Regions from separate parts of the Microcystis aeruginosa FD4 genome, predicted to be linked through region 2. Evidence: riboswitches for the same ligand, from Rfam matches in the RefSeq annotation. Region 2 holds a riboswitch; each other region holds the start of a gene.
The links. A riboswitch is a leader RNA that binds a small molecule or an ion and turns the genes downstream of it on or off. The one in region 2 is predicted to bind cobalamin.
Positions count from the first base shown of each region.

Region 1: another riboswitch for cobalamin. It lies ahead of cobG (precorrin-3B synthase); the one in region 2 lies ahead of GQR42_RS18400 (energy-coupling factor ABC transporter permease).
Region 3: another riboswitch for cobalamin. It lies ahead of metE (5-methyltetrahydropteroyltriglutamate--homocysteine S-methyltransferase); the one in region 2 lies ahead of GQR42_RS18400 (energy-coupling factor ABC transporter permease).

Region 1 covers NZ_CP046973.1:2,639,930-2,642,198, forward strand. The annotation lists gene cobG (precorrin-3B synthase) at 1-911, opposite strand, end outside; cobalamin riboswitch at 969-1,109, opposite strand; gene GQR42_RS13430 (Calx-beta domain-containing protein) at 1,810-2,269, shown strand, end outside.
Region 2 covers NZ_CP046973.1:3,666,075-3,668,343, reverse strand. The annotation lists gene GQR42_RS18405 (ABC transporter ATP-binding protein) at 1-559, shown strand, start outside; cobalamin riboswitch at 644-789, shown strand; gene GQR42_RS18400 (energy-coupling factor ABC transporter permease) at 812-1,558, shown strand; gene GQR42_RS18395 (energy-coupling factor ABC transporter substrate-binding protein) at 1,568-1,882, shown strand; gene cbiQ (cobalt ECF transporter T component CbiQ) at 1,888-2,269, shown strand, end outside.
Region 3 covers NZ_CP046973.1:2,975,171-2,977,439, reverse strand. The annotation lists gene rimI (ribosomal protein S18-alanine N-acetyltransferase) at 1-387, opposite strand, end outside; cobalamin riboswitch at 665-809, shown strand; gene metE (5-methyltetrahydropteroyltriglutamate--homocysteine S-methyltransferase) at 1,212-2,269, shown strand, end outside.

The DNA.
Region 1 (2,269 bases), 1.0 Mb from region 2:
TGATTAGCCGTCAATTGTCCTAATCTTAATGATAGGCCAATATAAGACAATCCGGGTTGCTTTTGAGGATGAATTCCCAGATGAAAATAGGGTTGAGTGGAATGGGCAGCTTGCTGGTATTCTTGCCGTTGTATTATTCCAGTAGAAGTCCGCTGTAATTGAGAGTTAACTTGTTCGAGATATTTGGCCAATCCCCAATCTTTGAGCAGGTGTTTCATCCGCGGTTTTTTCCCCTTGATATTAGGGGTTTGTTGAACATAATCGAGATAAACCGTTACTAAAGCTTTGACCACAGCTAAACAGTTTTCTGGCTCAATTAATAAGTCCGTGTCGTATAATTGTTTATCTCCTGCGAGTGCTAATCGAAAGCAAACAATAGAAGTTAAATTTGTCGGATTCTTGAGGGCAATTGCTGACAGATGAATCTCGTTATAGCGGTGTTGCCAGGCCATAGTTGAACCGGTGCCAATTCCCACTGCACCACCGCCATCGATCCCGATACTAAATTTAGGACTTAGTTGGGCAATTGATGGATAATTTTGGATAAAATTATCTAATTCTTGGACTAATGGACGAGTATCGATCAATTCTTGGCAGTCAATTCCGGCAGTGGGACTAGACATGATGTTACGCAGATGATCGATACTGGGATTATGGGCAGCTAACCCTAATTTTTGCAGGGTTTGAAATTCTTCTAAACTGGGGGATTTTTGCAGTCCGCGAATTTGCAGATTTGCCCGATTGGTAACTTGTATTGTACTCTGCCATTGTTCGAGCCAAGTGGCGATCGCTTTTCCCTGTGGAGAATTGAGCCATCCACCGGGGGTGCGGAGACGAATTAAAAACCCATCCTGGGCAGCAGTTCCATAAAATAAACCTGGACAAGCATTTGCCTTAACTAACCAATTCACCGTTGTTTGTTCTCCATGCGACGCAGAGAAGTAGTTAGAAAATTAGTTGTCTATACTACCGATCAAAAGCTTGTAATTGGCATTCTGACTCGCAAGGAAAAAGGGAAGATGTACTCTTTTTACTTTTTACTTGATTACAGCTGCGGCACAGTACCAGAATTGCACTGGACTTTCCCAAAGACAAGTTTAAGGATTATACCACAGTTTGAGTTTTGGCGTTGCTAGATTAAAATCAGCTATACGCCGATTCCTCTATCCATCTGGCACAGACAACTCCTTTTAGAAGATGTACCAGACTGAGCCTGAATCCGCCGTAGTAATTACCCAATTATCTTAAGCACCACAAGCATTTCAGCTTTTTTCAGCAAGCCCTAACTACTGTGATTGTTAAAAATTTCTTTCTTTTTTGTTACAGTTTCTAACATTGCCTATAGACTCAACGTATTGACATTTTTTTCCCTTTGGGAGCATCTCATTTATGCAAGTGAGTAATTATACTTATCCATAAAACTGGTTTCTAGCAAGGCTTTCAAAATAGCTTGACATAATACCAAATTTCTAAATCCATGACAGACATCCACGCTCGAATGCTTGCCAAGCCTGCATTCGTTGTGACGCGAATAAAGAAAATGGTATCCTATTGGTGATTTTCTCTCACTTAAGGTGAGCAGCAGAAGTTGTTCAAAGAGGGCGAATGCAATTCGCCCCTACAATAATATTATTTCGCCAATGGTAGGGGCGCACCGCGTGCGCCCAAAATGTCATCTGGATATTTCGACAAAATTGAGATGCACCAGGCATAACCATCTCTGTCATTACTTTTGAAAAATGGTATAAACACCTGATTTAGGGGTTACAAAGGTGAGATGCTCCCCATTTTTTGTTTGGGAACAACACAATGAACCAATCTCTTAGGTTTAGCCAAATTCTCTCCCAATCTCTGGAAAGCGTATCTTACTCTCTTCAGGAATTCGCTACCAGTCCAGAATTTATTGACAAGATGAGACTTGCCTTTGGAGACAGTTTTGTGACGATTACTGCCCTTAACTTGGCACAAGATTGGCAAAAAGGTAATATAACTTTACCTTCCATTGAGATTCTTCCTGCTACGACCCTTAATGGTGCTTATGCCGGATATCCTAGTGCAACGAATACGATTCCTGATAACTTCATTATTCGTTATGAAGGAAGGAATATCTTAGAAACAGGATTTGTTGGAGGAAGCAAGACGGGAACGGTTCAAATTCCTGAAGGGGATTCTGATCAGTTAGAGATCATTGTAGCAACTAATGATGAAGGAACAGCATGGAATTATACGGTTGAAACCATTGCACCGGGGTTAAATATACAAGATGCTT
Region 2 (2,269 bases):
CGATCCAAAATTAAGACTACTGCGACGGGAATTACAGATAGTTTTCCAGAATCCCTACAACTCCCTGAATCCCCGTTTATCCATTGGTAAAGCAATTTTAGAACCGCTGGTTATTCATCATACCGGCGGTAATTCCCAAAAGCGACGGGAACGAGTAGAATATTTATTAGAACGAGTTAAACTTGATCCTAATTGGTTTGATCGCTATCCCCATCAATTATCAGGAGGACAACGACAAAGGGTGTGTATTGCTCGCGCTTTAGCCTTAAATCCTCAGTTTATTATCTGTGATGAATCTGTCTCTGCTTTAGATGTTTCCGTACAAGCGGGAGTCTTAAATTTACTCAAAGAATTACAGCAGGAATTTAATCTCACTTATATCTTTATTTCCCACGATTTAAGTGTCGTCAGATTTATGAGTGATCGCATTATGGTGATGAATAAAGGTAAAATTGAGGAAATCGGTACAGCTAACGAGATTATCAACTCTCCCCAAAGCGATTACACCCGTAAACTTATCGCTTCCATTCCCCAATTTACCGAAAGTCTTGCTAGTTAGTTAGTAATAACAAAACTTCATAATGCTTAACAGCACAAAAGTTAAGATTTCCTGTAGAAATTTTCTCTCTTGTTCCTAAGCGTGATAGGTTGGTTGAACATTCGACTCTAACCAAAGAAAATGATTAGAGTAGTCAGGGAAAGCGCAGTGCAAATCTGCCACTGTCCCGCAGCTGTGATTAAGGATTATCCTTATTAGTCAGAATGCCTGAGGAATGTGCGACCAAATCTAGTCAAATCTGCGAGGTACGGAATGAAGATACAGAAATATTGCCGCTTAATTCTTATAGCGGTGCTAACTGTTCATCTATTAATTAATTCAGCCAATCCAGCGGCAGCTATGCACATTGCCGAAGGGTTTTTGCCTGTACAGTGGGCAGCTTTTTGGTGGATAATATCGCTTCCTTTTTTCATTTTTGGCTTACGTTCTTTAACTCGTATTACTCAAGAACATCCCGAACTTAAGCTATTGCTTGCCCTAGCTGGCGCTTATACTTTTGTTCTCTCAGCCTTAAAAATTCCCTCGGTTACAGGTAGTTGTTCTCATCCGACGGGGACAGGTTTAGGAGCAATTTTGTTCGGTCCCTTGACGATGACTGTTTTGGGAACTTTAGTGTTATTATTTCAGGCTTTGTTATTAGCTCATGGCGGGTTAACTACTCTGGGGGCAAATATGTTTTCTATGGCTATAATTGGACCATTAGTTGCCTATTGTATCTATCATTTGCTTCTAAAAACAGGACAACAAAGAGTGGCTATTTTTTGTGCCGCTGCCCTAGCAAACTTGTTCACCTATATAACCACTTCTATCCAATTAGCCTTAGCCTTTCCTGCGCTTGACGGTGGGTTTATGGCATCTTTTATCAAGTTTGCGGGAATTTTTGCTCTGACTCAAATTCCTCTAGCCATTAGCGAAGGATTACTGACATTATTGGTCTGGAATTGGCTAGAGTCTTACGGAAAAAAAGAGTTAGAGACTATCAAATTATTACAAGGGTAAGGCTGAATTATGAACCGATATTCTCTAAGAAATAATTGGCTTTTGGCTATGGCTGTAATTCTTTTAGCAGTTTTGCCCTTAGTTTTTGTGCGGGGCGAATTTAGTGGGGCTGATGACCAAGCAGAAACCGCAATCACTACACTTAATCCTGAGTATAAATCATGGTTTCGACCTTTCTTTGAACCGCCTAGTGGTGAGGTAGAAAGTTTACTTTTTGCATCCCAAGCCGCCTTGGGGGCGGGGGTGATTGGTTTTGTTATCGGACTATATAAAGGAAGGACTGAAAAAGAACAATCTGCCTCCACAGAGGAGAATAGCAATTAGTAGAAATGAGCCATCTAATTGATAGTCTTGCTTACAAAAATCGTCTGCGTTGGTTGCCTCCAAATCATAAGCTATTGTTGACGATAGTTCTATTAATTATCTCGCTAATTTCCTCTTGGCCTGTGCAGTTACTCGTCGGTTTTTGGTTGACTATAGCAATTACTATCTATGCGGGGATTCCCCAAAGGACTTATCTGCGCTTGTTATCTTTACCTTTGGGGTTTTCTTTAATTAGTTTACCTGCTTTTATTATTAATGGTGTACCGTGGGATAAAAAATCAATAATTCAGCAGGATATTTGGCAAGGTCTGGGATTTTCTTTAGGTTATTTGTATCTCTATATTAGCCAAACAGGTATGGAGCAAGTTGGGTTTTTATTCCCCAGAA
Region 3 (2,269 bases), 690 kb from region 2:
AGCGATGCGGAAGCCAAAATGCTCGTAGAGTGCGATCGCTGAATGGTTCGATCCCCTCACCTCTAGCGTAGCCCTTTCCAGTTGTCTTTGTACAGCCTTCTCAAGCAGTTTGTAGAGAAGCAGTTTTCCTAATCCTTGTCTTTGATAGTCGGGATAAATTGCCAGAAGGGTAATATGCGCTTCTTCGAGAATTGCCCAAAAACAAGCCAATCCGATGATGGTTTCCGGATTGCTGGGTAGGGAGAGAATTAATAATTCACTGTTGGGGTTGTTTAATTCCCGTTCATAACCAGATAGGGTCCAAATACCGCCGAGACTGGTGCGATCGAGGGCTACCATGGCGGCAAGATGTGGGGATTTTGGGGTTTTAATCTGGATTTTTGGCATTTATCGGGGTTCTGTCGCAAATTTTTTTTTCAGAGCTGAGAAACTTGTGTTAAGCTAACTTTTAGCCGGCGATTCCGAAGAGGGATTCTACAAATTTTTTCTGCTCTAACCCCTGCCTTTTTCTAACTCCCTCTACTTGACCTTTATTAATTATCGTCTGGATGAGTTCGGGTTGTTCGATTCGGGGTTTCCATTATACTACAGGAAGCTTTCCCTTTTTGCGACAGAACCCCTTTTCTTATCCCGAACTGAGGATGTCAAAACACCCTTATTGTGTTATCATTAGGTTCAAGTCGGTTTTGATGGGGAGCAGCCATCAAACGCAAGGGGGAAAGTGCAGTGCGAATCTGCCGCTGTCCCGCAGCTGTAAGGAGAGGCGCAACTCTCTGAGTCAGAATGCCCGCCGATTAGTAAACCCGTTACATAAACATCTGCGAGGTAAAGATGATGAAGACTTCAAGCTTTTGCAATTTTCTGCGAGATGCTGCGCAATCAGCTGTTCGTTGGAATATTAAGGTTGTAGCGTTCTGAGTTGACGATTTGAGTTGAACGCGAGGTTGAGATTTAGCAAAGCTACCTGAGAAGGTGGCTAGTGTTTGCGCTGGTAATTACAGATGACACCTTCGCTATCCCTAACTATGGTCTGCTTCCCTACCGGGGGCGTTGTCAGATCAGAATAGGAAAGATGCAATGCAATCCTTGCTATCAAAGTAATTTGAGTTCCCAGCTGATTCGGATCATCTTTCAATTTGACAACGCCCTGCTTCCCTACCGGGAGACAGTCGCTTTTACCTGTTTTTCACAGAATTTGGAACGCTACAGCTATGACTATTCAAACTACAACATTGGGGTATCCCCGCATTGGTAAAAATCGTGAGGTTAAAAAGGCATTAGAAGCCTTCTGGAGCGGTAAATCTGATACAGAAACCTTGCTACAAACGGTTCGAGAGGTGGAATTTGCGAACTGGAAAACACAACTCGAAGCTGGGATCGATCGTATTGGAATCGGTGACACGACGCTTTATGACCATGTTTTGGATTGGAGTGTTCGTTTGGGGCTAATACCCGATCGCTTTCGTCATCTATCGGGACTCGACCAATATTTTGCAATGGCACGCGGCAAAGATGGCATTCCAGCGCTGGAGATGACCAAATGGTTTGATACCAACTATCACTATTTGGTACCCGAAATTGCGGCGGATGTAGAGCCAGAGGCAAACTTCGCAGATTTTTTAGCAACGGTGCAGCGATCGCAAGCCCTCCTGGGTGAGCAAGCCGTGGCGATCATCCTCAGTCCTGTCACCCTATTGGGTTTAAGCCGTTTAGAAGGTGATCTGGCAACACATCTCGAAAAACTATTGCCGCTTTATAGTGATTTGTTCGCTCAACTCAAAGCACTGGGCATCACAGAAGTGCAGTTACATGAACCGATTCTCGTCACCAGCAGTGCAGCGGATCTGAGAGAAGCGATTGCAACTACCTACAGCCAGCTTGCCGAAATGGGTGTACCGATTCACCTCGTCACCTATTTTGATGATCTGGGAGTGACTTATCCCTGGGTGATGGAAATGCCCGTTGCTGGCATCAGTTTAGACTTCACCCGTGGACGCAACTTAGAGTTATTGCAACAGCACGGATTCCCAGCAGATAAACAATTGGGAGTGGGGATTGTGGATGCGCGAAATATCTGGAAAGTTCGCCCTGAATCAGTGTTATCAACACTAGAAACCCTTCACAGCATTACGCCAAATATTCGGTTGCATCCCTCATCATCCCTGCAATTTGTTCCCTATGATGCAATGCGCGAAACGAAATTGCCGGAACCCCTGCGAAATGTGTTGAGTTTCGCGGAACAGAAACTAGAAGAGGTTGTGATTCTGGC